DNA from 2 places in the Solwaraspora sp. WMMD406 genome. Region 2 is predicted to be linked to the other one. Evidence: riboswitches for the same ligand, from Rfam matches in the RefSeq annotation. Region 2 holds a riboswitch; the other holds the start of a gene.

Region 1 (14,474 bases), 1.3 Mb from region 2:
GAGGCGAGCATCGCCCAGTCCAGCACGTGGCCGGCGGAACGCACGACGCAGATCCGGCCAGCGCTTGGACCGACCCCACCGGGTCCGGGCTGGCCGTATGCACGGCCGGCGGCGAGGTCGGATCGGGAAACCGAGGTGAGGGAAACACGACTCCAGCATGACCCCGACTGTCGAGGTGATTGATCTTCTCCGTTCGGACGGACTCTCGACCATGATCGGACACCCCTTTTCGTACGGCGTGAAGCAGCGGCGATTAGCGGCACTTCGTCGGGTTTTCTGCCGCACGCTCACGCCATGATCAATTGTCGGCTCGACAATGGTGTCTGGGAATTGTGGTAGAGATGTGTCGTTCGACAGTGGAGGTCACCTGTCGATCAATCAGCGGTCGGTGAGCGACATGTCCGGAGGTGGCAACGTGTCCGCAGCTTTGTTGAACTCTTCGGTGCCTCGGCGGCAGCTCGGTCGAGAGTTGCGTCGGCTGCGGGAGGAGCGGGGCCGGATGGCGCAGATCGAGGCGGCGCGGGTGTTGACCTGGTCCAACAGCAAGTTGTGGCGGATGGAGCGCGGCGAGGTGCCGGTCCGTACCGAGGACGTGGTGTTGCTCTGCGAGCTGTACGGCGCGGACCTGAAGATGACCGAGGCGCTGGCCGCCCTGGCTCCGAAGACCCGCGAGAAGGGCTGGTGGCACGACTACGCCAGCATCCCGTCCTGGTTCGAGCTGTTCATCGGCCTAGAAGAAGCCGCTTCCCACCTCCGCGAGTACCACACCGACCTCGTTTCGGGGGTGCTGCAAACCCGTGAGTACGCAACCGCTGTGTTCAGCATGAACCAGGTAGAAGTGCCTGCCGAGGAGATCGAACGCAAGGTCGAGGTGCGGATGCGTCGCGCGCGGCTACTGACTCGGATCGAGCCGTACCTACCCGGGTTCGGCATAGTGCTCGACGAGTCGATCCTGCGTCGGCCGATCGGCGGCGGGCGGACGATGGCTGCTCAACTTCGCCGTCTCGCCGAGGCTGGTGAGCTACCGAACGTCTCGATCCGGGTGCTGCCGTTCAGTGCCGGGTTGCATGCTGGTCTGATGGCACACGGGCCGTTCACCATCCTGGATTTCCCAGAACCGAACGAGCCAACGACCGTCTATGTCGAGGAGCTGACGGGCGCGCTGTTCCTCGATCGGCCGGACGAGGCTGAGCGGTACGCTTGGACCTTCACCGACATCGCTGGCCGGTCGCTGAGTGAACAGGCCAGCCGTGACCTCTTCTGGCGGGCGGCGAAGGAGTACGAGTAATGACCGAGTTCTCTGGATCTATCTGGCGGAAGAGCAGCCGGTCCAACAACCAGGGCCAGTGTGTCGAGGTGGCTGACGGGCTGGGTGGGGTCGTCGGGGTGCGGGACTCCAAGGATCCGGCTGGTCCGGTGCTGGCGGTCGCCCCGGCGAGCTGGTCGGCCTTCATCGCGGCGACCAAGGCCGGTGCCCTCACCAGCTGACGGGCGTCGTTCACTCCGTCGTGAGCACGTCGGTCGCCGGTACGGGGAGACCCATACTGCGGATCCTGCTGATCCCCCACGGGGATCATGATCCCCGTGGGGGATCACTCCAGAACGCGGTATCCCTACCGCCGGGCGGCAGCGCGCCTCCGCCCGTCGAAGGCTGACCAGACTGAAGATCGATGCGAGGCACGGAAGCCCGACTATGCTCTGCTGGTGCTTCTGACCTACGTGGACGAATCCTTCACGGACGGCTGGTACTGGATAGGCGCTCTGCGGTCGCCGCCCACGACGTTACGATCACCCTGCGTGGCGTCGACCGGACCGGTCTGGCAAAGCGGTACACATCGCCGAAGCCTGCGCACGACATCGTCCTGTCTCATCTGCTGGAGCGAGTCGACGCATATGCCGCGAAGGAACAACAGTTGGCGCTCGTGATCGCAGACAAGGTCGACAACCCGGCCCGCCACCGCGCGGACCTGACTCGGTACCGAACCGATGGCACCGGCGGCTACCGCTCTCGGCAGATCACCCGGATCGTCGACACCCTGCACTTCGCGCCGTCACACAGCTCCCGACTTGTCCAGGCCGTCGACCTGGTGACGTTCCTGCATCGGCGACTCATGACGGTGACCGAGTCGGACCGGAGGGCAGCCGCGGTCAACGAGCGCATGTGGTCCTGGGTGCAACCACGGGTGTACCACGCATGGTGTTGGAACCCGGCGCGCCAGACGCACAAAGGGCCCGCGTAAGCGGGCCCCAAGGCGGTTGCGGGAACCCCGGAGGGCCTCCTGCGTTATCGACGATAGCATGACTACCAGTAACCACCCGCGCCGATGAGAAAGCTGGCATCACCTCAGCGCGGCCTGTCTGGCTGGCGGTGAGCCTGCTCACGGCAAGCAGCGGGCGGGACGGCGGATCGAAGGTTGCCACGGATCAGCTCTTGGCGGATCGGCGCGTCCGTCGTACGGTAACAAGCAAGTAACCCACGGGAGCCCGGTGCACCGGGCTGAGAGGGAGGCTGACGCGGCCTCCGACCGTCGAACCTGATCCGGGTAATGCCGGCGCAGGGAGGAGTCTTGCCGTGCCGTCCCTTGGGCGACTGCATCTGCTCACCGACACCCGACCCGGGTGCGACCCGCTCGGCGTACTGCGGGCCGCGCTGGCCGCCGCCGAAAACGCCGACGCCACCGCCGACCTGGTCGTGCAGGTACGCGTCGAGGACGACATGTCCGACCGGGACGCGTACGAGTTGACCGTCCGTGCGGTCGCCGAATGCACCGCGTACCAGGTGACCTGCCTGGTCAACGACCGGCTGCACGTCGCGCTCGCCACCGGTGCGGCCGGCGCGCACGTCGGCGCGTTGGACCTGCCGGTCGACGCCGCCCGCCGGGTGCTCGGGCCGGCCGCGATCCTCGGTGCCACCGCCCGCAACCCGGTAGCCGGGCGGGCGGCGGTCGCCGCCGGGGCGACGTACCTGGGGGTCGGGCCCTGCTACGCCACCGGCACCAAGACCGGGCTGCCCGACCCGATCGGGCTGGCCGGGCTGGCGGCCGTCACCGGCGCGGTAGACGTGCCGGTGATCGCGATCGCCGGGGTCACAGTGGACCGGGTGCCGCAGCTGCTGGCCGCCGGGGCGTACGGGGTCGCGGTCGTGGGCGCGATCGCCGCCGCCGCCGATCCGGGCCGGGCCACCGCCGACCTGCTGGCGGCGGTACGACAGCGGCCGGACACCCCGATGGGCGCGACACGATGACCGGGTCGGCCGCGAGCGCGGATGTCGCGGTGGTCGGCGGCGGGCCGATCGGGATGGGCATCGCCTGGCGGTGCGCGCAGCGTGGCCTGCGTACCGTGCTGTTCGACCCGGCACCCGGATCCGGGGCGTCCTCGGTGGCCGCCGGCATGCTCGCCCCGGTAGCCGAGTCGCACTTCGGCGAGGCCGAGCTGACCCGGCTGCTGGTCGACTCGGCGGCCCGCTGGCCGGCGTTCGCAGCCGAGCTGACCGCCGTCACCGGCCAGGATATCGGCTACCGCACCGACGGCACGCTGGTCGTCACGCTCACCGACGACGACCGGCGGGAGGCGGAGCGGCTCTGGGCGTACCAGCGGAGTCTGGAACTGCCGATCACGCTGCTGCGCGCCACGGCGCTGCGCGATCGCGAACCGGCGCTGGCGCCGAGGGTGCGCGGCGGTGCGCTGATGCCCGACGACCATCAGGTCGACCCGCGTCGGCTGGTCGCGGCGCTGGACACCGCGCTGAACCGGGCCGGGGTGACCGTCGTCCCGAAACCGGTCACCGAGCTTTCCACACTGGACGCCGAAGTGGTCGTGGTGGCCGCCGGCTACGGCTCGGCGGCGCTGACCGGGCTGCCGGTTCGGCCGGTCAAAGGCCAGATCCTGCGGCTGCGGGCCCCCGCCGGCAGCGTCGGGTTCAAGCACGTGATCCGGGGGTACGCCGACAGCCGGCACGTCTACCTGGTGTCCCGCGCCGACGGCGAAGTGGTGGTCGGCGCCACCGTCGAGGAACGAGGCGACACCACCGTCACCGCCGGCGCGGTGCTGGAGCTGCTGCGCGCCGCCGCCGACCTGCTACCAGAGATCGCCGAGTACGAGCTGGTCGAAGCGCGGGCGGCGGCCCGGCCGGGTACGCCGGACAACGCGCCGCTGCTCGGCTGGTACCAGCCGAGAATCGTCGGCACATCCGGCGGCGCCGGCGGGAGGCGGGTGCTGGTCGCGACCGGGCATCACCGGCACGGCATCGTGCTCACCCCGGTGACCGCCGACCTGATCGCCGGACTGGCCGCCGGTGGCGCGCCGGACCCGGCGTTGGCGCTGTTCGAGCCTGGTCGGTTCACCACGGCGATGACGCCGACAGCAGGGGAGGAGGACCCATGGAGCTGATGGTCAACGGGGCACCGACGACCGCGCCGACCGGCACCACGCTCGCCGACGTCGTCAGAGCCGTCACCGATGCCGACCGGGGGATCGCCGTGGCCGTCAACGGTGAAGTGGTGCCGCGCGGCGGCTGGCCGGCCGAGCAGCTGTGCGACGGCGACCGGGTCGAAGTGCTGATCGCGGCGCAGGGCGGGTGAGCCGGATGTCGTTCACCGTCGCCGGGCACAGCTTCGAGTCCCGGCTGATCCTCGGCACCGGCGGTGCCGCCAACCTGCGCGTCCTGGAGCAGGCGATCACCGCCAGCGGCACCGGTCTGGTGACCGTCGCGTTGCGCCGGGTCGACAGCGCCGCCACCATGCACGGTGGCCTGCTCGATCTGCTGGAACGCTGCGGCGTACGGCTGCTGCCCAACACCGCCGGCTGCTACACCGCGACCGAGGCGGTGAAGGTGGCCCACCTGGCCCGCGAGGCGTTCGCCACCGACTGGGTCAAGCTGGAGGTCATCGGCGACGAACGGACCCTGCTGCCGGACGGCGTCGAGCTGATGCGCGCCGCCGAGCAGCTGGTCGACGACGGGTTCACCGTACTGCCGTACACCACCGACGACCCGGTGCTGGCCCGCCGACTCGCCGACGCCGGCTGCGCGGCGGTGATGCCGGCCGGCGCGCCGATCGGCTCCGGTCTGGGCATCCTCAACCCGCATCACATCCGGCTGATCCGGCAGTCGGTCGATGTGCCGGTGATCCTGGACGCCGGGGTCGGTACCGCCTCCGACGCGGCGCTGGCGATGGAACTGGGCTGCGACGCGGTGCTGCTGGCCAGCGCGGTCACCCGGGCCGCCGACCCGGTCGCGATGGCCACCGCCATGCGGTACGCGATCGAGGCGGGCCGGCTGGCGGCCCGCGCCGGCCGGATCGCGAAGCGGTTCCACGGCCTGGCGTCCACCCCGGACGAAGGGCGGCCCGAACTGTGAACGGTCTGCTGCTGCTCACCGACCGCCGGCAGGCGGCCCGACCGTTGCCCGAAGTGATCGATGCCGTGGTGTCCGGCGGTGTCCGGCAGGTCGTACTGCGGGAACGTGACCTGCCCCGGGCCGAGCGTGTCGCGTTGGCCGATCGGCTGCGGGCGCTGCTCGACCCGGTCGGCGGCACCCTGATCGTCGCCGGTCCGGACCCGCTCGGCGGCGACGCGGTGCACCTGAGCGCCGCCGGGCCGTACCCGCCGCCGCCGCTCGGCCTGGTCGGCAGGTCCTGCCACGACGAGGCCGAACTCGGTCGACTGAGCACTGAGGACTATGTGACGGTGTCGCCGGTGTTCGAGACCCCGTCCAAGCCCGGGTACGGGCCGGCGTTGGGTGCCGCCGGGCTGGCCCGACTGGTGCGCGCCGCCGGTCGACCGGTGTTCGCCCTCGCCGGGGTGAGTACCGCCGAGCAGGTCGCGGCCTGCCGGGCGGCCGGGGCCGCCGGGGTCGCGGTGATGGGCGCGGTGATGCGGTCCGCCGACCCGGCGGCGGTGGCCCACGACCTGGTCACGGCGTCCTCGTCGGTGCAGGTGGCGGTGTCGTCGGCCGAGGTGGCCGCCCGATGACCGGGGAGACAGGCACCCCGGTGGTCGCGTTGACGATCGCCGGATCCGACTCCGGCGGCGGCGCCGGCATCCAGGCCGACCTGAAGGTTTTCGCCGCGCTCGGCGTCCACGGCACCAGTGCGATCACCGCGGTGACCGCACAGAACACCACCGGTGTCACCAGCGTCCATCAGCTGCCGGCGGCCCAGGTGGTGGCGCAGATCGACGCGGTCCGCACCGACCTGACGGTCCGTGCGGTCAAGACCGGCATGCTCGGTACGGCCCGGATCGCCGGGGCGGTCGCCGCGCTGGCCCGCGCCGGTGAACTGCCGAATCTGGTCGTCGACCCGGTGCTGGTCTCCACCAGCGGACACCGGCTCGGGGCGGTCGGCGTGGTCGAGCGGCTGCTGCCGTACGCGCTGGTGGCCACGCCCAACCGGGCGGAGGCGTCGGCGCTGGTCGGCTGGCCGGTCCGTACCGCCGAGGAGATGGCGCGGGCGGCGGCCGAGCTCGTCGCCGGCGGACCACGGTTCGTGGTGGTCACCGGCGGCGATCCGGAAGGCACGTCGACTGACGGGGCTGTGGTCGACGGGGCTGCGGTCGACGGGGCTGCGGTCGACGTGGTGGCGTCGGCCGGCGGCGGTTGGCAACTGTCCGGCGCTCGGCTGGACACCCGTAACACGCACGGCACCGGGTGCAGCTTCGCGGCGGCGGTCGCCGCCCGGCTGGCGCTCGGCGACGACGTACCGGCCGCGTTGGTCTTCGCCAAGAGGTACGTGGCGCGGGCGCTGGCCGGAGCCCGGCACTGGCGGCTGGGCGCCGGACACGGCCCGATCGACCACTTCGGCTGGTCCGCGTCATCGTCCGCCACCTGAGCCGGCACCTACCTGAGCCGGCACCTACCTGAATCGACAGCTACCTCAAGCCCGGCAACTACTCGAAGGAGGCCAGCCGATGCAGGCTCGGCGCAAGGTGTACGTCGAAGGATCGCGACCGGACATCCAGGTGCCGTTCGCCGAGGTCACCCTGGCCGGCGACAACCCGCCGGTTCGGCTCTACGACACGTCCGGTCCGGGTTCGGACCCGGACGTCGGGCTGGCTCCGCTGCGCGGCCGGTGGATCGCCGAACGCGGCGACGTCGCCCCGGCACGCGGTGCCGGCACCCCGCTGGCCGGTGCCGATGGACGCCGGCCCACGCAACTGGCGTACGCCCGTGCCGGGACCGTCACCCCGGAGATGGAGTTCGTCGCGGTGCGCGAGAACCTTCCGGTCGAGGTGGTACGGGACGAGATCGCCGCCGGACGTGCGGTGCTGCCGGCGAACGTCAACCATCCCGAGTCGGAGCCGATGATCATCGGTAGCCGGTTCCTGGTGAAGGTCAACGCCAACATCGGCACCTCGGCGGTCTCGTCGTCGATCGCCGAGGAGGTGGAGAAGATGACCTGGGCGACCCGGTGGGGTGCCGACACCGTGATGGACCTGTCCACCGGCAAGCGGATCCACGAGACCCGCGAGGCGATCGTTCGTAACTCGGCGGTGCCGATCGGCACGGTCCCGATCTACCAGGCGTTGGAGAAGGTCGGCGGTGATCCGGTCAAGCTGAGCTGGGACGTGTTCCGGGACACCGTGATCGAGCAGGCCGAGCAGGGCGTCGACTACATGACGGTGCACGCCGGGGTGCTGCTGCCGTACGTGCCGTTGGCGGTGGACCGGGTGACCGGGATCGTCTCCCGGGGCGGCTCGATCATGGCCGCCTGGTGCCTGGCGCACCACGAGGAGAACTTCCTCTACACCAACTTCGCCGAGCTGTGCCAGATCCTGGCCCGCTACGACGTGACCTTCTCCCTCGGGGACGGGCTGCGGCCCGGGTCGATCGCCGACGCCAACGACGCCGCCCAGTTCGCCGAGTTGCGGACGTTGGGCGAGCTGACCAGCGTCGCCTGGGAGCACGACGTGCAGGTGATGATCGAAGGCCCCGGTCACGTGCCGATGCACAAGATCAAGGAGAACGTGGACCTGCAGCAGGAGCTGTGCCACCAGGCGCCGTTCTACACGCTGGGCCCGCTGACCACCGATATCGCGCCGGCGTACGACCACATCACGTCGGCGATCGGGGCGGCGATGATCGGCATGTTCGGCACCGCGATGCTCTGCTACGTCACGCCGAAGGAGCACCTGGGTCTGCCGGACCGCGACGACGTGAAGGCCGGCGTGATCGCGTACAAGATCGCCGCGCACGCGGCCGACCTGGCCAAGGGCCACCCGGGGGCGCAGGCCTGGGACGACGCGCTGTCCAAGGCCCGGTTCGAGTTCCGCTGGGAGGACCAGTTCAACCTGTCGCTGGACCCGGAGACGGCCCGGTCCTACCACGACGCCACGTTGCCGGCGGAGCCGGCGAAGACCGCGCACTTCTGCTCGATGTGCGGACCAAAGTTCTGCTCGATGAAGATAACGCAGGATTTGAAAGACTACGCGGAGCAGGGCATGCGTGGTAAATCAGACGAATTCGTCGCCTCCGGGGGCAAGGTCTACTTGCCGTTGGCCTGATCCGTCCGGCGCCTCGGCCGGGCCAGCTCGCTGACCCACTCGACATGTTCGGCGTCGTCCTCGGTCAGCGGTGCCGGTTCGGTTGGCTTGCGCAGCCGGGTTCGCCAGGGGCGCGGGCGCTGGACCTTGCCGGCGGTCGTTGGTGACGGGTCGCCGGTTGACTGTGGCGTACCGCCGGCTGGTGCTGGTGCTGGTGTCGACCGGCGGCCGGTCTCGGCTGGTTCCGGGGCCGGCCGAGGCGGGGTGACCGGCGTGCCGCTCGGGCCGCTGGTGTCGACCGGAACCGGAGTGACCCGAGGTGCGATCGACACCGGTTTCGGCGGCGGCAGGCTGCCCGGATGAGCCTGCTCCGGGGCGGGCGCGGCCGGTCGGCTCACGGTCGCGGGGGTGGCGGCGGTGATGGCGGTGATGGCGGAATCGACGGTGGCGGCAGTCGTGGCAGTCGTGGCAGTCGTGGCGGCGGCATCGGCCGTCGCGTCGACGGTCTCGACGTTCTCGGTGCCGGTCTCGTCGTGGACCGGCGGCCGTTCCGATCCGCCGGGCGCCGTGTTCGAGGGTGTGCGGGCCGGGACATCTGCGGTCAGCTGTGTGGGCGCCTGGACCGGGGTCGCCTGGTCAGAAGAGTTCTTCATCGTCCAGAGTGGCCAACGGAAGGCGGTGGTGGCGATCGAGCCGACGGCACCGACCGCCACGGCGAGCAACGCTGCCCAGTACGGGTCGGACTGGTAGCGCGCGCCCTGCCCGCCAGCGACCAGATAGGCGGCGGCGAGGACCGCCGGACCGGCCATGCCCGCGACCGCCCCGGCGAAGACCGGCTGCGCCAGCCACCGGGCGAGCGCGCTGACCGCCACCGCGATCAGCAGAGCCAGCACCGGCAACAGGACCATCGCCTGTCGACCGGCGCCGTCCGGGTCCAGCCCCGCTGGTGCGAGTACGCCCAACCTGACGTCGGCCGTCGGTTGGTACATGCCGACAGCTGGCGCCACCGACAGCAACGCCAGCAACCAGAGCACACCCGTGAACGTGACGATGCTCCACCGGATCACCGGATGGACGAGCGCGATCATCGCCGCGACCGCGCCGATGCCGGCCCCGATGCCGGCCGCCAACCCGACGAGCGCAGTGCCGTCACCGGAGCCGACGACAGCCGTACGGGCCGGCAGAACCGTCAACGGCACGACGACGGCCGCCGCTCCCGCCGCCGCCATCAGGGCGAACGCGATCGATCGCGGCACCGTGGGCCGAGGACGGGACCGCTGCCGCCGATCCGCGTAGCGGTGGGCCGCCGCGGCGCCCGTGACCGCCGCGATGATCGCGAACCAGGCCACCCAGGTGAGCTGCGCCGGCCAATGCCCGGCGGCAGGGCCGGTGAAGGTACGGCTCAGCCGTACCAGGTCGAGTCCGAACCCTAAGCCGAGTTGGACCGCCCCGACGAAGGCCGCCGCACCGAACGCGACGAACAGTGCCTTGAGCCCGCTCCGGATCGCCATGCCGGGAGGTTACGGCGAGCCGGTGAGGCTGTCGACCGCAGAGCACCGTCGGTCGACCGCAGGCCACCGCCGGTACGGCGGCGGTCGGTCAACCGAGCTGCGGTAGCACCTCGGCGCCGACCAGCTCCAGGTGGTCGAGATCCGTCAGGTCGATGAACCGCAGATGGACCCGGGTGGCGCCGATCGCGGCGAATTCGCCGATCCGGTCGACCAACTGCGCCGGCGAGCCGACCACCGGGTCCTCGGGCGGCAGCGCGCTCTTCTCGTGCAGCGGCGCGGCCCGGCGCCGCGCCTCGGCGTCGGAGCGACCGATCGCGATGACGATGCCGGCGGAGAACGTGAGCGGAGCCCGGTCCTGTTCGGTCCGTCCGAACCGCAGACAGGCCTCGGTCACCCGCTCGTAGGCCGTTGCCGTCTGGGCCACCGAGGTGAACGGCATGTTGAACTCGTCGGCGTAGGTGGCGGCCAGCTCCGGAGTACGTTTCGGCCCCCGGCCACCGATGATGATCGGCGGCCCGGGCTGCTGGACCGGCTTGGGCAGCGCCGGGGCGTCGACCAACTGGTAGTGGTCGCCGTAGTGGGTGAACCGCTCACCGACCGGGGTACGCCACAGTCCGGTGATCACCTCGAGCTGTTCGGCGAGCCGGTCGAAACGCTCACCGACCGGCGGGAACGGCAGCCCGTACGAGGTGTGTTCCCGCTGGTACCAGCCAGCGCCGATGCCGAGGTCGACCCGACCGTCGCTCATCTGGTCGACCTGCGCGACCATGACGGCCAGTGGACCGGGCAGCCGGAACGTCGCCGAGGTGACCAACGTGCCGAGCCGGATCCGCGACGTCTCACGCGCCAGCGCCGCCAGCGTCAGCCATGCGTCGGTGGGACCGGGCAGAGCCAGGTCCTCACCCATCGACTGGTAGTGGTCGGCGCGCAGGTAACCCTCGAATCCGGTCTCCTCGGCGAGCCGGGCCAGCCGGAGCTGGTCGTCGTAGCTCGCGCCGCGATGCGGCTCGGTGAATACGCTGACCCGCACGTCAGTGCCCTCCGATCCCGGCCGGTGCCGGTGCGACCCGGTGCCGGGCACCGAGTCCTGCGTCGTGTTCCATCAGCACCTCGTGCAGGTCGGCGCTGCAGCGGGCGACCTGTTCGGTGTGGGCGTTGCGGCCCAGGCTGCGCGGCCTCGGGATGTCGATCGGCACGATCTTGCGGATACGTCCCGGTCGTGGGCTGAGTACCACCACCCGGTCGGCGAGCAGGATCGCCTCGTCGATCGAGTGGGTCACGAAGACGATGGTGGCCGAGCGTTCCATGTGGATCCGCTGGAGTTCGACGGAGAGTTCCTCGCGGGTGAGGGCGTCGAGCGCGGAGAACGGCTCGTCCATCAGCATGACCCGGGGTTCGGCGATCAGTGACCGGCACAGCGAGACTCGCTGCTGCATGCCACCGGAGAGCTCGTGTGGCAGCCGCTTCTCGAAGCCACCGAGGCCGACCATCTCCAGCAGCTCCAGGGCCTTGGCCCGGTGCCGACCTCGCCGCCAGCCGAAGATCTCGACCGGCAGCAGGACGTTGTCCAGCACCGAACGCCAGGGCAGCAGCGCCGGGCGTTGAAACAGCATCGCGATGTCGCGTCGCGCCCGGACCACCTGCTCACCGCCGACGACGACCGAGCCGTCGGTGGCCGGCAGCAGTCCGGCCACCAGCCGCAGCAGGGTGGACTTGCCGCAGCCTGACCGGCCCACGACGGCGACGAACTCGCCCTCGGCGACCGTGAGATCGATGCCTCGCAACGCTTCCACGGTGCCCGAGCGTCCAGTGAAGGTCCTACTGACCCCGGTGAGCTGGATCATGCGGCTGGTTACTTTCTGTGCCTGGTATCCATCCTGAGTCGATCAACAGCCGGCACAGAGTATCCGGATCGTGCCCGGCACGCATCACCCAACAGGTAAACACTTTTGTTTACGTTCCGATACGCGCGGTGCCCGCCTGTCGCATTGGTGCGGTTTCCCTCGTACGCTGTTGCCCGCGAAGTTCCCGACGCGATCGCGGCGTTCGGTCCGGCCCCCACGGGCCAGACGCCGCACCGGACCAACTACCCCCTCCGGTTGGCACGGCGACCTGCGGGTTTGTCGAGCGACCTCCGGTTGGAAAGGACACAACGTTCATGACAAGGCTCACCCGTACGATCGCTGTCTCGGCTCTAGCGGCAGCGCTCGCGGTCACTGCCGGCTGTAGTTCCGACGATGGTGACCAGGCCGCCGCCAGCGGCGGCGAGGCATTGAAGAAGGTGACATACCTCACGTCTTTCGGTAACTTCGGCCGGGACTCCTACGCCTGGGTCGCCAAGGACAAGGGCTTCTTCGAGGAAGCCGGCTTCGACGTCGACATCAAGCCGGGCGCCGGTACCGGCGACAACATCAAGACCATCGTCGGTGGCCAGGCGGAGTTCACGCCGATCGACCTGACCGGTGGCCTGCTGCAGTTCGGCAACGGTGAAGCCAAGGACTTCGTGGTCGTCGCCGGCATCCAGCAGCGGACCATGGCGGCGATCATCGCGCTCGAAGGCAACGGCATCACCACCCCGAAGGACCTCGAGGGCAAGAAGCTCGCCGACGCCCCGGGCTCGGTCGTCCGTAACCTGTTCCCGACCTACGCGTCGCTCGCCGGCATCGACGAGACCAAGGTGGAGTGGGTCAACGGCGCCCCGCAGACCCTGATGGGCACCCTGGCATCCGGATCGGTGGACGGTATCGGCCAGTTCGTGGTCGGCAAGCCCACCGTCGAGACGGTCGCCCAGGGCAAGACCGCTGTCGTCCTGCCGTACAGCGACATCATGACGGACCTGTACGGCAACGTCCTGATCACCTCGACGAGGATCGCCGAGGAGGACCCCGAGATGGTCAAGCGGTTCAGCGCCGCGCTGCTGAAGGGCCTCGAGTACAGCATCGCCAACCCGCAGGAGGCCGGCGAGATCCTGGCGAAGAACGTGGACGAGGCCAACCCGGCCGCCGCCGCCGCCGAGCTCGACCTGATGGCCGCGTTCGTCAAGTCGACCAGCTCCGGCGTACCGGTCGGCGCGTTGGACAGCCAGCGGATCGCGCGCAGCATCGCGATCCTGCAGGGCGCCGGGGCGATCCCGCCCGGCCTGGAGCCCGAGCAGGTCGTCAACTTCGACCTGGCACCGAACGCCGCGTCCTGACGGACGGGAAGGTGGGCCGACCGCACAGGCGGTCGGCCCACCTTCCGCGCGGTACCCGGCAATCGGGCCGGGCTAGCTTTCTGCTTCGCCGACCACAGCCGACCCGAATCAACGGCAGGGGACGGAGTGGCGCCAATCGGTCTCACGCAGTCACACAGACGTCACTTCCACCAGCCCGGCGGTAGGCCCGGCCGGCGTGGTTTGTCACCGGGAAGGCAACGCCACGTTAGCACATTTGTTCGCACGCCGGATGTCCCGGTGCGCGGGTCATAGACGTCGATCCGCCTCGATGGCTGATCGACGTCCCTGCCCTGCTCCGCAGGAGTCCGTTTCCTCCCGGCCTGAGGCCGGAGAATCCACGGAAGGCATCTGATGACCGTACTCAAACCGGCCCAGGCCCCGCCGCTGCGCGGGTTCAGACCGAGGGTGCGCCTCGGTGGCTCCCGCGCTGGCGTGGTGCTGCTGCCGTTGCTCGGCATGGTGGTCGTGGTCACCGGGTGGTGGCTGGCGACAAGCGTGTTCGAGCTGATCCACCCGGTGGTGCTGCCGCCCCCGCAGGACGTGTACACCGCGTTCCAGCCGCGGGTCGTGCGGCTGTTGGAGCACACTCTGGTGACCACCACCTCGACCGTCGTGGGGTTCGTGCTCTCCAGCGTCGCCGGTATCCTGATGGGACTGGTGCTGGCCGGCTCGCAAGTGGTCGAGCGGATGTTCTCCCCGCTGCTCGTGGCGGTCAACGCCGTACCGAAGATCGTGATCGCGCCCCTGCTCGTGGTCGCCCTGGGGTGGGGCCAGCGGCCGATCCTCACCATGGTCTTCCTGCTCTGCTTCTTTCCGATCGTGCTCTCCACGGTGACCGGCCTGACCTCCACTCCGGCCGATCTGGCGGAACTGGCCAGATCGCTGGACGCGTCCCGCTGGCAGGCGTTCCGCAAGGTCCGGTTGCCGGCCGCGTTGCCGCAGATCTTCGTCGGACTGAAGGTCGCCATGCCGCTGGCGGCGACCGGCGCGGTGCTCGGCGAGTTCTTCGCCTCCGACAAGGACGGTCTGGGCTTTTTCATCGTGCAGACCAGCGGTATGGGCAACACCGCCGCCACCTGGGCGGCGGTCGTCCTGGTCGCCGCGATGAGCATCCTGCTCTACTTCGGTGTCGTCCTCGTCGAACGGCTCTTTCTGCCCTGGGTCCGGGAGACCACCTCGGCTCGCTGAGGAGTCGAGGGAGCCTCACCGGCGAGACGCCGGTACGGGAATCAAGAGACACGTAGGGCCGGGTCCGTGACGGACCCGGCCCTATC
Region 2 (14,474 bases):
GCGGTGACCGTCACGATCGCCATGCGCGCCGTCGGCCTGCTCCTGGTCAGCGCGTTGATGGTGATTCCGGTGGCGACGGCGCAGCAGTTCACCCGGGGTTTCCGCAGCACCATGGCCGCCGCGATGGTCATCGGCTTCGCGGCCGCCGGCAGCGGGGTGTGGCTGGCCGGCACCGCCAACACGGCGCTGGGCGCCACCATCGTGATGCTGGCGATCGCCACGTTCCTGGCCGCCTCGGTGGGCGCCGGCGGTTGGCGGCTGCTGCGCCGACGCACCGCCCGGCTGACGGTCCAGCCCCGGACCGTCCGGGAGGTCGAGCCACCCGAAGTCGTCCTCGAACGCTGAACGGCCGGTCCCGCCACACGCGCTGAACGGCCGGTCCTGCCCTGCCTGGCTGCCGGCACGCCCCCGGTATTGGTTACCGTTGCGGGGTGACGACGGCCAACGGGTACGAGGGATACGAGAGCGCCGGAGAACTGCTGCGCGCGCTCTCCGCCCCGATCCGGGTGGCCATCGTGACCGAACTCGCCCAGGGTGAACGTTGTGTCCACGAGCTCGTAGAGAAGCTCGGCGCCCCACAGCCGCTGGTGTCCCAACATCTGCGGGTACTGCGGGGCGCGGGCGTCGTCCACGGTTCCCGACGGGGTCGGGAGATCGCGTACGCGCTGGTAGACGAACATGTCGCGCACATCGTGGCGGACGCGGTCAGTCATGCCCGGGAGATCCGATGAGCTCACCGTCCGGAGGCACCAGGATGAAAGTCGGAGACGACACGAAGGTCGGCGGCACGGAGACGGCCGCCGTACGCAACACCCGCCAGCGCAGCGCGGTCAGCGCGATCCTGGATGAGCTGGCGGGTTTTCACAGTGCCCAGGAACTGCACGCGATGCTGCGGGAACGCGGTGACCGGGTCGGTCTGACCACCGTCTACCGGACTCTTCAGGGGCTCGCCGACTCCGGCGAGGTGGATGTGATGCGCCCGCCCGGGGGCGAGCATCTCTACCGGCGCTGCAGCCAGGGTCACCACCACCATCTGGTCTGCCGGTCCTGCGGCAGCGCCGTCGAGGTGGAAGGGCCGGCGGTGGAGGCGTGGGCGGAACGGGTGGCGGCCCAACACGGGTACGTCGGCGTCAGCCACACCATGGAGATCTTCGGCACCTGCCCGAAGTGCGCGGCCCGGCGCACCACGGCCGGCTGACCACCGACTGACCACCGGTCGGACCACCGGTCGGGTCGGCCGCCGCGCGGGTCGGCACGACCGAGCCGGGTACGGCACCCTGTGCGCATGCAGATCTACGCAGACCGCCTCCCTACCGCCGTACGGCAAATCGTCACCGATCTCGTCGTCGTGATCTGGGTCTACCTCTGGATCCGCGCGGCGCTCTGGCTGCACGATCTGGTCAGCCGGCTCGCCGGGCCGGGTCGTACCCTCCAGGACGCCGGGACCGGCCTAGCCGACAACCTCGCCGACGTCGGTGGTCGGGTCGGCCGGGTGCCCCTGGTCGGTGACGAGCTGACCAGCCCGTTCGAACAGGCGGCTGGCGCGGCCAGGTCGGTGGCCGAGGCCGGCCAGGAACAGCAGGAGCTGGTCGGCGACCTGGCGCTGGCGCTCACCGCCACGATGCTGATCGTCCCGATCGGCCTGGTGATCTTCGGCTGGCTACCGTTGCGGCTGCGCTGGATTCGGCGGGCGAGCGCCGCACGGCGTCTCCGGACGGCACCGGCTGGTCAGGATCTACTGGCGCTACGAGCTCTGGCCACCCGCCCGATCGGCTCGCTGGCCGCGCTGGGTACGGACGTTGCCGAGGGATGGCGGCGCGGTGATCCGCAGGTCACGGCCGCGTTGGCCGCCCTGGAGCTACGCTCACTGGGTCTGCGCCCGCCGAGCTGATCGCGCCTGCCGGAGTCGACCGGACCTGGTGCTTGTCGTTCTCGTCGTTGTGCTTGTCGCCGTCCTTCTCGCGGTTCTCGTCGTCCTCGTCGTCGTCGAGCCAGCTCCGGTGGGCGATCGGCAGTGCCGCCCAGAAGGTCAGGAACCAGACCCCGGTGACACCACTGAGGACGAACGCGACCGGCCTGGGCAGGATAAAGTCGGTGACCAGCAGCACCGCGCTGACCATGGCGACAAGCATGAAGGCGAGGCCGCCGCTGGCCATCCGGTGCGCGAACCGGACGAGTTGCGGCTTGCGGCCCTGGCGAAACAGCATGCGGTGGAACGCCACCGGCGAGATGATCATCGCCGCTGCGGCGGCGGCCGCCAGCAAGGCCACCACGTAGATGTCCCGCTGGAAGGCGGTGGTGTCCGGAAAACCACTGCTGAACGGCAAGGTCAGCAGGAAGGCGAACAGGATCTGCACACCAGTCTGCGCGACCCGCAACTCCTGCAACAGATCGGCGAAATTGCGCTGCCAGCGTTCCTTCTCGGTTTCCCGGCTCATCGACGAACATCCTTCCGCGACCACGATCACCACGTCATGTGGCGGCCCGAAAGATGCCCTGGATCGTCGAACGTGAAACCTTCACCTGGTCGCGGCTGAGCCTTCACCTGGTCGCGGCTGAGCCTTCACCTGGTCGCGGCGTCGATGGGCGGCTATTCGTACTGCTGCCGGGGCGGGTCGATCTGCTGCCAGCTCTCCACCTGCAGGTAGGGAATGCTTGCGCCGTTGACCGGGTCGGTGCCGATCTGCTCCGAGTAGCGACCGACCACCGACACCCAGGTGTCCACCGGCAGACCGCTCGGTACGCTGCCGGCCAGACCGACCTTGATCGGGCGGCCGTCGGCGGCGCAGCAGGAAAGCACGATCCGGGCCAGCATCGGCTCGCCGTCCGGGCCGTCGGTGATGAACCCGGTGAGTGCGATGTCGCGGCCCTGCAGCGACTCCCCTTCGTCGAAGATCGCCCGCGAGGCGTAGTCGAGCACGCTGATCTCGGCCGGGTCGCCGTCCGGCAGCGGCGGATAGTCCGAGGACGCCTGCTGGCTGCTCAACGCCGTACCCGCTTGGCCTGCCGCGTACGAGCCGAGCGCCGGCGGTGCGACCAGCAGCAGTCCGAGTACCGGCAGGATCAGCAGCCAGCCGACCCGGGGCTCGTGATGCGCGTGGCCGCCTTCGTGTCCGTGGTTGTCACCGTCCCCAGCGGCATGGCCGTCCTTGGCGGCATGGCGGCGGCTCGCCCCGGCGACATGGCCCGCCGAGACAGCGGCCGGGGCCGCCGTCGACCGACGCCGCAGATCGTGCCAGAGCGTCATCACCGCCGCCGCGATCAACAGCAACCCGGCGGTGATCAGGAACGGCTGGAGGCCTTCCTTGACGTAGCGCAGATACATGTCGGTGACGCTGGCCTTGACCACCGCACCACCGAGCAACAGCAACACGACGCCTTGCGCCTGCTTGTTCACCATAGCACCGTCCCCACCGCTACCGCCACCACGATGGCGATCACAAAGGTCGCCGGAGCGAACCGGGCCGCGAACCGGCGTCCGAACGTACCGGCCTGCATCGAGATCAGTTTGAGGTCGACCATCGGTCCGACCACCAGGAACACCAACCGGGAGGTCAGCGAGAACTGCGACAGCGACGCCGCCACGAACGCGTCCGCCTCCGAGCAGATCGACAGCAGTACGGCGAGCACGGCGAGAGCCAGGATCGACAGCACCGGATTGTCGGCCAGGGTCTGCAACCAGCGCTCCGGCACCAGCACGTTGATGCTTGCGGCGGCCATCGCCCCGATCACCAGGAATCCGCCAGCGTGCATGATGTCGTGCCGGACGGCCGCCCAGAACGCCCGGGCCCGGGACAGGTCGTCGAGATCGGGCCGGTGCGGCAGTCGGATCCAGTCGGTCCGGCCGAGCCGCAGCCACATCCACCCCATGATCATCGCCACGGCGAGGCTGGCGACTCCCCGGCCCAGCACCATCTCCGGGTTGTTGGGGAAGGCGACCGCCGTGGCGACCAGCACGATCGGGTTGATCGCCGGTGCGGCTAGCAGGAACGCCAGGGCGGCGGCCGGCGCCACCCCGCGCCGAATCAACGACCCGGCGATCGGCACCGAGCCGCATTCGCAGCCGGGCAGCACCACGCCGGCGGCGCTGGCGACCGGCACCGCCAACGCCGGATGTTCCGGCAGCGCCTTGGCCCAGAACGACCGGGGTACGAAGACGGCGATGACGGCGGAGAGCACGACCCCGAAGACGAGGAACGGCATGGCCTGGACCATCACCGAGACGAACACGGTGGTCCAGGTCTGCAACCGGGGATCGGAGATCAGGTTGGCCAGCGGGTCCCGGAAGATCACCAATCCGATGAGCAGGAAGGCGAGCACTTCGACCGAGCCGACCCGGTCGCCGAACAGCCGCCGCCGAGGCGGACGCGGTGGGTCGGGCGGACCGGCAGGTCCGGCTGGTAGCGACGGCTCGCCGTCGGCCGGTGTGCTCCAGTCGATCTCCGTACCCGGCCCGGCCGGACGCGTGGTGGTGCGGTCGGCGGCGGTCACGACAGGCTGGCACCCTTCGCTGGTGGATGAGGTGGGCAGTTCACGATAACCCGCCATGGGGTGTCGACCGCCATACCTGAACCTCGACCACTGTCGCGCACCGGTGGCCGGTGCTAGCGTCAACGAGACAACCTCATGTCCGACAGGGGAGCGCGTACAGCGCTGAGAGTGCGGAAATCCGCAGACCCTCGAACCTGATCTGGGTAATGCCAGCGCAGGGAGTTGGAGACACAGATGACGTATTCGTCCATCGATCCGTCCGCGACCCCGGGCTCGACCGGCAACCCCGGTGCCAACCGCCGCTGGCGGACCGTCGACATCGTGGTCGCCTCGGTGATCGCGGTCGCTTTCGGGGTGATCTTCTGGCTCTGGGGGCTGATCTGGGCCGCCACCGAGGCCGCGTTCACCTTCTTCCCACCCGCCCAGGCGGTGCTGTACGGCGTGTGGCTGGTGCCGGCCGTCCTCGGCGCGCTGGTGATCCGCAAACCCGGGGCCGCGCTCTTCTGCGAGCTGGTCGCCGCACTGGTCTCGGCGGCGCTGGGCAGCCAGTGGGGTGCCGTGGTGATCGTCCAGGGACTGGCGCAGGGCATCGGTGCCGAGCTGGTGTTCCTGGCAGTGGCGTACCGCTCGTTCCGGCTGCCGGTGGCGCTGGCCGCCGCTGCCGCCGCCGGGCTCGGGGCGGCGATCTTCGACCAGGTGCGCTATTACGCCCCGTACGACCTGGTCTCCTTCCGGATTCCGATCTTCATCGTCACCGTGGTCAGCGCCGTCGTGCTGGCCGGAGCCGGCAGCCTGGCGCTGACCCGGGCCCTGGCCCGCACCGGGGTCCTCGACCGGTTCCCCGCCGGCCGGGACCGCGCTGAGGTATGAGCCGGTTGAAGCCGTCGCCGTCGTGAGCCGACTGAAGCCGTCCCGGTCGTGAGCCGGCTTCAGCTGCGCGGATTCGGTTGGCGGCACGCCGGCCGCCGCGCCTGGGCGGTCCGCGACGTCGACCTGCGGATCGACGCCGGCGAACGGGTGCTGCTGCTGGGTCCGTCCGGTGCCGGCAAGAGCACCTTGCTGGCGGCGATGGCCGGCCTGCTACCGGACGACTCCGGTGAGCAGGCCGGCACGATCACGATCGACGGGCTCGATCCGCGCAAGGCCAGGGAACGAGTCGGCATCGTCTTCCAGGATCCGCAGACCCAGCTGGTGATGGCGCGCAGCGGCGACGACGTGGCGTTCGGGCTGGAAAACTGGGGGGTGCCGACCGACGAGATCTGGCCCCGGGTGGACGCTGCGCTGGCCCGGGTCGGCTTCCGGTACGACCGGCGACGGTCGACCGCCGCGCTGTCCGGCGGCGAACAGCAGCGGCTGGCCCTGGCCGGGGTGCTCGCGCTGCGACCGGACCTGCTGCTGCTCGACGAACCGACCGCCAACCTCGACCCGGCCGGTGCCACGCTGGTCCGCACGGCCCTCAGGGGGGCCCTCGACGGGACCCGTGACGGGATCCTCGACCACGACCGGCAGACCACGATGGTCGTCGTCGAACACCGGGTGGCGCAGGCACTGCCGCTGGTCGACCGGGTGGTGGTGCTCTCCCCCGGCGGCGGGGTGCGGGCCGACGGCCCGCCCCAGCAGGTCTTCGATCGGTACGGCGAGCAGCTGGCCGCCGAGGGCGTCTGGGTGCCGGACCAGCCGCTGCCGGTGCGCCACCGCACCGGCGCGGCGGGACCGACGCTGCTGCACGCCGACCGGGTCGGGCTGACGCCCCGGCTGGCCGCGCTGCCCGACGAGATCCCGATCAACGCCGGTGAGGCGGTGGCAGTGCTCGGCCCCAACGGCGCCGGCAAGACGACCCTGGCGTTGCTGCTCGGCGGGCTGGTCGCGCCCGGCACCGGTACGGTGCGGGCCACCTCCGCGCTGACCGGTGGACGGGTCGGGGCGGTGCCGCACCGATGGCGGGCGCCGGAGCTGGTCCGGCGGATCGGCACCGTGTTCCAGAACCCGGAGCATCAGTTCGTCACCGCCACCGTCGCCGACGAGTTGGCGCTCGGTCCCCGTCGCTGCGGCATGCCGGAGCCGGCGGTCAGGCGGGTGGTCGACGACCTGCTCGGGCGGTTGCGGCTGGACCGGTTGGCGCGGGCCAACCCGTACACCCTGTCTGGTGGTGAGGCGCGGCGCCTCAGCGTGGCGACGGCCCTGGCCACCGCGCCACGCCTGCTGGTGCTGGACGAGCCGACGTTCGGCCAGGACCGGCGGACCTGGATCGAGCTGGTCGGTCTGCTCGCCGGGTTGCGTGACGACGGGCACGGCGTGGTGGCGGTGACGCACGACGTCGACTTCGTCGACGCCATCGCCGACCGGCGGTTGACCCTGTGACCGGCGACGCGGTCGACTCGGCCGGCCGGCCAGCCAGCGAGCAAGCCAGCGGGCAGGCCGACGACGACGCGGTCGGCTCCGTCGGCGGTCTGGCCGGCGAGCCGGTCGGCGCGCAGACCGACGACGACGCCGTCGCAGCCGCGCCGCTGGCCCGCCGCAACCCGGTGGCGAAGCTCGCCGCCGCGTTGATCTTCTCGGTGCTGCTGCTGGCCACCCTGGACCCGGTGGCACCGGCCGTCGCGATCGCGGTCGAACTCGCCGTCGTGCCGCTGTTCGGACTGGGCTACCGCACGCTGCTGCGCCGGACGGCGCCGCTGCTGCTCAGCGCCGCCGGGGTGCTGGTCACCCTGGTGCTGTTCGCCGCCGAACGCACCGGGACGGTGCTGCTGGCCGCCGGCCCGCTGGTGGTGACCAGCGGTGTCCTGGTCACCGCGCTGGGGCTGGCGTTGCGGCTGTTGGCGGTGGCGCTGCCTGGGGTGCTGGTCTTCGCCACCACCGACCCGACCGACCTGGCCGACGCGTTGATCCAGAACGTCAAGGCCCCGCCTCGGTTCGCGATCGGAGCACTCGCCGCGTTCCGGCTGGTGCCGATGCTGGCCGCCGAGTGGCAGCTGCTGGCGATGGCCCGCCGGGCCCGAGGGGTGGACGCGGGTCGCAATCCGGTACGACGACTCCGGTTGTTCGCGGCGACCGGCTTCGGACTGCTGGTGCTGGCGATCCGGCGGGGCACTCGGCTGGCCACTGCGATGGACGCGCGCGGGTTCGACTCCGACGCCCGACGCAGCAGCGCCCGGCGGCAGCGGTTCGGGGTGGCCGACGCCGCGTTGGTCGCCGGTGCCACGGCGGCCGCTGCGCTGTCGCTGGCGGTGAGCGTCGCGGCCGGCGTCTTCCGCCCGGTGCTCGGCTGACTCGGCGTCACCGGCGCGCGGCTCTGGCCCGTGCACCGCTCGAAGAGAAGATCAGCAGGTCACGCTAGGTGTCACAGATGCACACATGGCTACGCTTTCACGTCGAGTGTGCCGTCCCGACGGCAGCACGTCGCCTGTTGTTTCCCGATCTCCACGAGATTGACCGCGACAAAGTTGATCTGGGAGGCGGAACAGGGATGGGACATCACCACCACCATCACGACCATGACCACGCGGTGGCCGGGGCCGACGTACCGGCTGCGCTCGACATGTCGGTGCCGGACGCCGAACTGTCGCCGACCGAGGCGTCGCGGCGTACCTTCCTGCGCGGCGCCGGTCTGCTCGGTGCCGGCGCAGCCGCGTCGGTGCTAGCCGGCGGGCACGCCGCGCACGCGGCCCCGGCCGACGACCACGCCGACACCGGCACCGGCGGCGGCCAGGCCAACGACGGCGAGTTCGTCTGGCTGGCCGGCGACCACCACATCCACACCCAGTACAGCTCCGACGCCATGTACCGGGTGGTCGACCAGGCCAAGCACGCCCGCGCGTACGGCCTGGACTGGATCGTCATCACCGACCACGGCAACGTCACCCACTCCCGGATCGGGGTGGAAAAGGTCAACCCGGACATCGTCGCCACCCGCCAGGAGATCAAGGACCTGCTGATCTACCAGGGTCTGGAGTGGAACATCCCGTCGGCGGAGCACGGCACCGTCTTCGTCCAGCCGGGACCGAACGAGGTCGCCGTACTCAAGCAGTTCGAGACCGACTACGACGGCTCGGTGACCGGAACCAGCGGCCCGAGCCCGGAAAACGAGGCGCTCGCCGTCGCCGGCATCAAGTTCCTCGGCGAGGAGGTCCGCCGGCGCCGTATCGGCGGTGCGCTGTTCCTGGCCAACCACCCGGCCCGGCGCGGCGTCGACTCGCCGCACGAAATCCGCGCCTGGCGCGACGCCGACCCGACCGTGGCGGTCGGTATGGAAGGCGCACCCGGGCACCAGGCGTCCAGCCTGCCCGCGCCGAACGGCCCCGGCCGAGGTCGCGGCTACTACGAGGGCAGCCCCTCGGCGGCATCGTTCCCCGGCTACCCGCTGGAGAGCTACCGCACCTGGGGTGGCTTCGACTGGATGACCGCCACCGTGGGCGGGCTGTGGGACAGCCTGCTCGCCGAGGGCAAGCCGTGGTGGATCAGCGCCAACTCCGACTCGCACATCAACTACCTGGGTACGTCGATGCGCGGGCCGAACAGCGACTTCAACGCCAACGGCAAGTACAACGACCCGGTGTACGGGCCGCTGATCACCACCGCCGGTGACTTCTGGCCGGGCCAGTACAGCCGGACCCACGTCGGCGCGCAGGCGTTCGGCTACCGCGCGGTGATGGACGCGATCCGGGCCGGCCGGGTCTGGGTGGACCACGGCGGTCTGATCCGGGGCCTGGACATGCGGGTCCGCCGGCTCAACGACCAGCGGCCGGGTACCGGGGCCACGCTGGGCGGGACGTTGAAGGTCAAGAGTGGTACGTCGGTCGTGGTGACCCTCGACATCGACCTGGCCACCACCCCCAACTGGGCGCAGTTCCTGCCGCAGCTGGCCCGGGTGGACCTGATCGTGGGCGACGTGACCGGCCCGGTCGCCGACGGAGACACCTTCACCGCCCAGAACACCCGGGTCGCCGCGTCGTTCGAGGTGCAGCCGGGTCGCAAGCGGGTGTCGTTCAGCTACCCGCTGGGTCGGGTGGACCGGCCGATGTACGTGCGGGTCCGGGGTACCGACGGCAACCGCGGCGCGCCCGGCCTGATGGGTGCGGCGGTCGACCCGTACGGCCCGGCGATGGATGTGATGGGCGACGCCGACCCGTGGCTGGACCTGTGGTTCTACGGCAACCCGATCTGGGTTCTGCCGTCCTGACCGCCGCCGCCATGATCGTCACTGGAGTGAGCTTCGGGCACGCCGACGACCGCACCGCCGAACACTGGCTGCACGAGGTGGTCCGGCCGGCGGGCGTACCCGGGCTCGTCGCCTGCACCCATCTGGTCCGGACGCCGCGCCCACACGTGGCGGTCAGCCTGGCCGCCCCGGACGGGTTGCCCGACAACCTAGCCGCTTCCGCCGCCGAGTTCGCCTCGGCGGCGGAGGTGGCCGCGGCCGAGCACCGGGAGCGTCGCTCGGGTCGGGCGGTGCTCTACCCCGGCGTCGAGTCGTTGGTCGGCGAGCTGAGTGTCGCCGAGTTGCTGGAGCGCAGCGCGATCGAGCAGGTCACCCTGCTCGGCGGCGCGCAGCCGGACGAGGACACCCGGCTGCTGACCCGGGACTTCGTCCGACCGGTGTGGATCAACGGCGTGCTGACGTTGATCGCCGCGCCGGTCGGAGCCGGCCGGATCGCCCCGTTCGAGTTGCCTGACCCGACCCCCTGCTGCGCCGACAAGCACTGATCGCACACCTGCCTATCCAGCCTCCGGCGCTGGTCACATCCGGTGGCCAGCGCCGGAGGCGTTTTCACTACCCTGACCACTGACCGCCCCGCCGACCGATACTCCGATCCGGCCCGATCCCGTTGCGGGATCATGATCCCCGTAGGGGATCACCGCGAAAAAGACATAGGGTCCCGGGCGGGGTGGCTACGGTCAGCGCCGGCCGGTGACGATGTACTGCAGTTTGAGCTCGTGGTCGGGTGCCACGCCGAACCGTTGATCGAGTTCGTAGATCGAGGTGAGCGGTACGGCCGTGACATCGCGCAGTCCGGCCCCCTGCAGCACCACCACGGTCTGTTCGATGGACTTCGCGGTGGCCAGCGGCAGCGCCGACCGCACCGCGTCGTCGTAGTGGTCGGCGAAGTTCTCCGAGGCGTTGTCCAGCCCGTCGGGAAACCAGGTGCTGTCGACCACGGCGACGATGCCGCCAGGGCGCAGCAGGCGTACCCAGTTGGCCACGGCGACCTGCGGCTCCCGCAGCGTCCACATCAGGTAGCGGCTGGTCACCGCGTCGAAGCTGGCCGCCGGGAAGTCCGGGGACACGGCGTCGCCGTACTGGATGACCGGGCCGTCGGGCATGGCGGCGGCGTGGTGCCGGGCCCGCTCCAGCATCCCCTCGGACAGGTCGATGCCGATGACCCGATGGCCGAGGCCGGCCAGCACCATCGCCGCCTGCCCGGTGCCGGTGCCGACGTCGAGCACGTCCAGCGGTGCCGGCGGCAGTGCCGCCGCCCAGACCTGTGACCAGGCCTGCTGGTCGGCGGCGAACCGCTCCGGACGCTGCACATAAGCGTCGTAGCCGGGTGCCCGCCCGGTCCAGTAGTCGTTGATGCGCTCCTGCACGTCCGTCATGCTGCGATCCTTTCCTCGGCGGGTTGATCGATCGGGTGGAACAACAGGTGGATGGTGCCGTCGAGCTCCACCCGCCGGATGCCGATGCCGTAGACGGGTTCGAGGACCGGCGGTCGCAGCACGTCGTCGACGCTGCCGGCGGCGACCACCCCGCCCTGGCCGAGCAGCACCAGGTCGTCGCAGTAGCGGGCGGCGAGGTTGAGGTCGTGCAGCACGACGATCGAGCAGGTGCCGAGATCGCGGACCAGCCGGAGGATCTCGTGCTGGTAGCGGATGTCCAGGTGGTTGGTGGGCTCGTCGAGCAGCAGGTGGGTGGCCTGCTGGGCCAGCGCGCGGGCGATCAGGACCCGCTGACGTTCGCCGCCGGACAGGCTGGCGAAGCTGCGCGCGCCCAGGTGAGCGGCACCGACTCGGGCCAGGCAGCGGGCTGCGATGTCGTGGTCGGCCCGGCCGGTGCGCTGGAACGTCGACAGGTGCGGTCCGCGCCCGAGCAGCACCAGTTCCGCCACAGTCAACGCGTTGTCGCCGCCGGCCTCCTGCACCACCACGGCCAGCCGTCGCGCGGTCTCCCGCGCCGGCAGGCCGGTCAGGTCGTCGCCGTCCACGACGACCTGACCGGTCCGGCCGCGTAGCGCACCGTAGAGCAGCCGGAGCAAGGTCGTCTTGCCGCTGCCGTTCGGGCCGATCAGCCCGAGGACCCGACCGGGCCGGGCGGTCACGCTGACCCCGTCGATGACCGGGTTGGCGCCGTAGCGCCAGGAGACCCCGGTCGCGGCGATCACGACGTGGCCCCGAAGCGCTGCGCGATGCGCTCCAGCCCGTCGATGGACAGTGGGGTCGGCGGCTCGGTGAAGTTGAACAGCTGGGTCATCACGTCGCCGTTGCGTACGGCGGTCAGGTTCTCCGCCCCGGGCAGACCGGTCAGGCCCTGTTCCACCGCCGCCGGGTCGCCGTCGCTGTAGAGCAGGATCAGCACGTCGGGGTCGCGGCCGAGGAGTTCCTCCACGGTGACTTCGAAGACCCGTTCCGGTACGTCGTCGAAGACATTGCGGAACCCGGCCGCCTCCAGCTGCGGGTGCGCCATGCTGGCGGTGCCGTACGCGTAGGTGACGCCGCCGCCGACGGTCGGGTACAGCACCGCCGCCGTCCGCCCGGACGCCACGCCGGCCTGCTGCTCGACCTGGGCCATCCGCTCTTCCAGCGCGGCGACCGCCGCCTCGGCCTCGTCCGGCCGGCCGAACACCTCGCCGTACGTCCGCATCTGCGCGTAGATGTCGTCGAAGCTCGGCACCGCAGTGGTGCCGGGGCACATCGCCGGCTCCTCCAGCAGCGGGATGTCCACCGCAGACAGGGTGTCCCGGGACAGGTTGTCCACCTCGCCGAGCACCAGGTCGGGCTGTTGGCTGATCACCACTTCCTTGGAGATCTGCAGGTGGCCGCTGGTGTCGGTCTTGTCGGTCAGCAGCGGGATCCGGTCCAGCTCGGCGAGGGTCGCCTCGTCGTAATACTCCGCCGGGTACTGCCCGGCGCGGGCGGTCACCCGGTCCAGCACGCCGAGCGCGTGCAGGTACGGCACGGCCGCGCTCTTGAGCAGCACGACCCGCTCCGGCGCGGCGTCGAAGGTGACGTCGACGCCGCAGTTGGTGACGGTGACCGGGTAGCCCTCGTCGGCGGCCGTCGTCGCGCTGTCGCCGCCGGCGCTGGCACCGCCGCAGCCGGCGACGAGCAGGGCGGTCGCGGCCGCCACCGCGAGGGCGGCGGTACGGGTGGTCGTCATCGTTACTCCTCGGACGTTCGCGCGGGTGGTCAGGCGGTGGTGGCGTGCAGGCGTCGGATGAGTACGAGCAGGAACGGCGCGCCGAGCAGGGCGGTGATGATGCCGATCGGGATCTCCTGCGGGGCCAGCAGGACCCGGGCGAGCACGTCGGCCCAGACCAGCAGGATCGCGCCGAGCAGCGCGGCGACCGGCACCACCCGTACGTGCGGGGCGCCGACGATCCGCCGGGCCAGGTGGGGCACGACGAGGCCGACGAAGCCGATGCTGCCGGCGGCGGAGACCAGCACGCCGACGCTGAGCGAGACGAGCACCAGCAGGCGCAGCCGGAACCGGTCGGGCGAAACGCCGAGGGTCTGCGCGGTCTCGTCGCCGATGGCGAGCACGTCCAGTCGCCGACCGACGATCGTCAGGTAGCCGGTCATCCCGACCAGCACGACGGCGGCCACCGCCAGCAGCGCGTCCCAGCGGGCCAGCCCCAGCGACCCGAGCAGCCAGAACATCACCGACCGGGCGCCTTCAGCCGACCCGGAGGCGAAGATCAGGAAGCTGGTGGTGGCGTACAGGGCGTAGCCGACGGCGACGCCGGACAGCAGTAGCCGGATCGAGGTGATCCGGCCGCCGCTGCGGGCGATCAGGAAGACCAGCAACGACGCGGCGAGCGCGCCGAGGAAGGCGCTGGTGGACAGGGCGTACTGGCCGAAGCCGGCGCCGGCTCCGAACAGGATGGCCGCCGCCGCGCCGCTGGAGGCTCCGGAGTTGATGCCCAGCAGGTACGGGTCGGCGAGCACGTTGCGGACCATGGCCTGCAACGCCACGCCGCACACGGCCAGCCCGGCACCGACGAGTACGCCGAGCAGCACCCGGGGCAGCCGTACCTGCCAGACGATGGACTGTTCCGGGAGGCTCCAGGTCACTTCGGCGGGGAGCCCGACGAGCTGATGTCCGATGATTTTGGCGACGGTGGTGGGGGCGATCCCGATGGCGCCGGAGCCGACCGCTGCCACCGTGGTCGCCAGCAGCCCCAGGGTCAGCGCGACCAGCCAGGTGGCGGTCCGGCGGCGCTGCGCGGCGACGCCGAGCGGATCCGCTCCCGTCGCCAGCAGGGTGGCTGCCACCGACCCACCCCCAACCGCCCAGATATTGCTGTTGCCATTGACTGGCAAAAAACTAGCAGCAAGATCACGGGATCGGAAGGCGGTGAGTCAGTGTTCACCTCCCTGTCGACCAGCGCGGACCGGTGTTCAGCTGCGCCGGAACTGGTAGTTGCGGCCTGTGCCGGTCCGCTGACCGCGACCGGCCACACGGCCGGACCGGGCACCCTTCGGCTGAGGGCCGGTACCCGGCACAACGGGGCGGGCCGGACGCCGTACCTCGGCCGGCAGCTCCACCTCGGGCAGGGCGAGCTCACCCGAGTCGAGTGCACCCCGGGCAAGATCGGGCACGGTGAACCCGGGCGTCGTCATGTCTCGTTCTGGTCGTTCCGCCATCTGAGAACCTCCTGGCTGCGCAACCGCCACGGACAACCGCAGCGGTGACGAATGGAATGCGGCAGGCGGGCGCCGAAGGCATCGACAACGGCCCACGGTCGAGGCGGTGTCGGGGCGGTGCCGAC

What was found. Region 2 has a riboswitch for thiamine pyrophosphate ahead of O7632_RS12230 (ECF transporter S component). Riboswitches for the same ligand answer to the same signal wherever they lie in the genome.
Region 1: it holds a riboswitch for thiamine pyrophosphate, as region 2 does, so the genes downstream of both, O7632_RS06205 (thiamine phosphate synthase) here and O7632_RS12230 (ECF transporter S component) in region 2, are expected to answer to the same signal.

What each region holds. Positions count from the first base shown of each region.
Region 1 covers NZ_JARUBF010000001.1:1,363,199-1,377,672, forward strand. The annotation lists gene O7632_RS06185 (carbonic anhydrase) at 1-263, opposite strand, end outside; gene O7632_RS06190 (helix-turn-helix transcriptional regulator) at 416-1,288, shown strand; gene O7632_RS06195 (DUF397 domain-containing protein) at 1,288-1,488, shown strand; gene O7632_RS06200 (DUF3800 domain-containing protein) at 1,671-2,240, shown strand; TPP riboswitch at 2,467-2,578, shown strand; gene O7632_RS06205 (thiamine phosphate synthase) at 2,573-3,244, shown strand; gene thiO (glycine oxidase ThiO) at 3,241-4,389, shown strand; gene thiS (sulfur carrier protein ThiS) at 4,380-4,580, shown strand; gene O7632_RS06220 (thiazole synthase) at 4,577-5,356, shown strand; gene O7632_RS06225 (thiamine phosphate synthase) at 5,353-5,970, shown strand; gene thiD (bifunctional hydroxymethylpyrimidine kinase/phosphomethylpyrimidine kinase) at 5,967-6,824, shown strand; gene thiC (phosphomethylpyrimidine synthase ThiC) at 6,904-8,496, shown strand; gene O7632_RS06240 (hypothetical protein) at 8,478-9,986, opposite strand; gene O7632_RS06245 (LLM class F420-dependent oxidoreductase) at 10,075-11,016, opposite strand; gene O7632_RS06250 (ABC transporter ATP-binding protein) at 11,018-11,830, opposite strand; gene O7632_RS06255 (ABC transporter substrate-binding protein) at 12,145-13,179, shown strand; gene O7632_RS06260 (ABC transporter permease) at 13,552-14,388, shown strand.
Region 2 covers NZ_JARUBF010000001.1:2,670,222-2,684,695, reverse strand. The annotation lists gene O7632_RS12265 (metal ABC transporter permease) at 1-345, shown strand, start outside; gene O7632_RS12260 (metalloregulator ArsR/SmtB family transcription factor) at 432-731, shown strand; gene O7632_RS12255 (transcriptional repressor) at 755-1,198, shown strand; gene O7632_RS12250 (hypothetical protein) at 1,286-1,891, shown strand; partial or broken gene O7632_RS12245 (DUF6328 family protein) at 1,968-2,438, opposite strand; gene O7632_RS12240 (TIGR03943 family protein) at 2,591-3,397, opposite strand; gene O7632_RS12235 (permease) at 3,394-4,350, opposite strand; TPP riboswitch at 4,626-4,729, shown strand; gene O7632_RS12230 (ECF transporter S component) at 4,726-5,361, shown strand; gene O7632_RS12225 (ABC transporter ATP-binding protein) at 5,410-6,852, shown strand; gene O7632_RS12220 (energy-coupling factor transporter transmembrane component T) at 6,942-7,760, shown strand; gene O7632_RS12215 (PHP domain-containing protein) at 7,958-9,670, shown strand; gene O7632_RS12210 (hypothetical protein) at 9,682-10,194, shown strand; gene O7632_RS12205 (class I SAM-dependent methyltransferase) at 10,387-11,085, opposite strand; gene O7632_RS12200 (ABC transporter ATP-binding protein) at 11,082-11,867, opposite strand; gene O7632_RS12195 (ABC transporter substrate-binding protein) at 11,864-12,862, opposite strand; gene O7632_RS12190 (iron ABC transporter permease) at 12,892-13,977, opposite strand; gene O7632_RS12185 (hypothetical protein) at 14,104-14,349, opposite strand.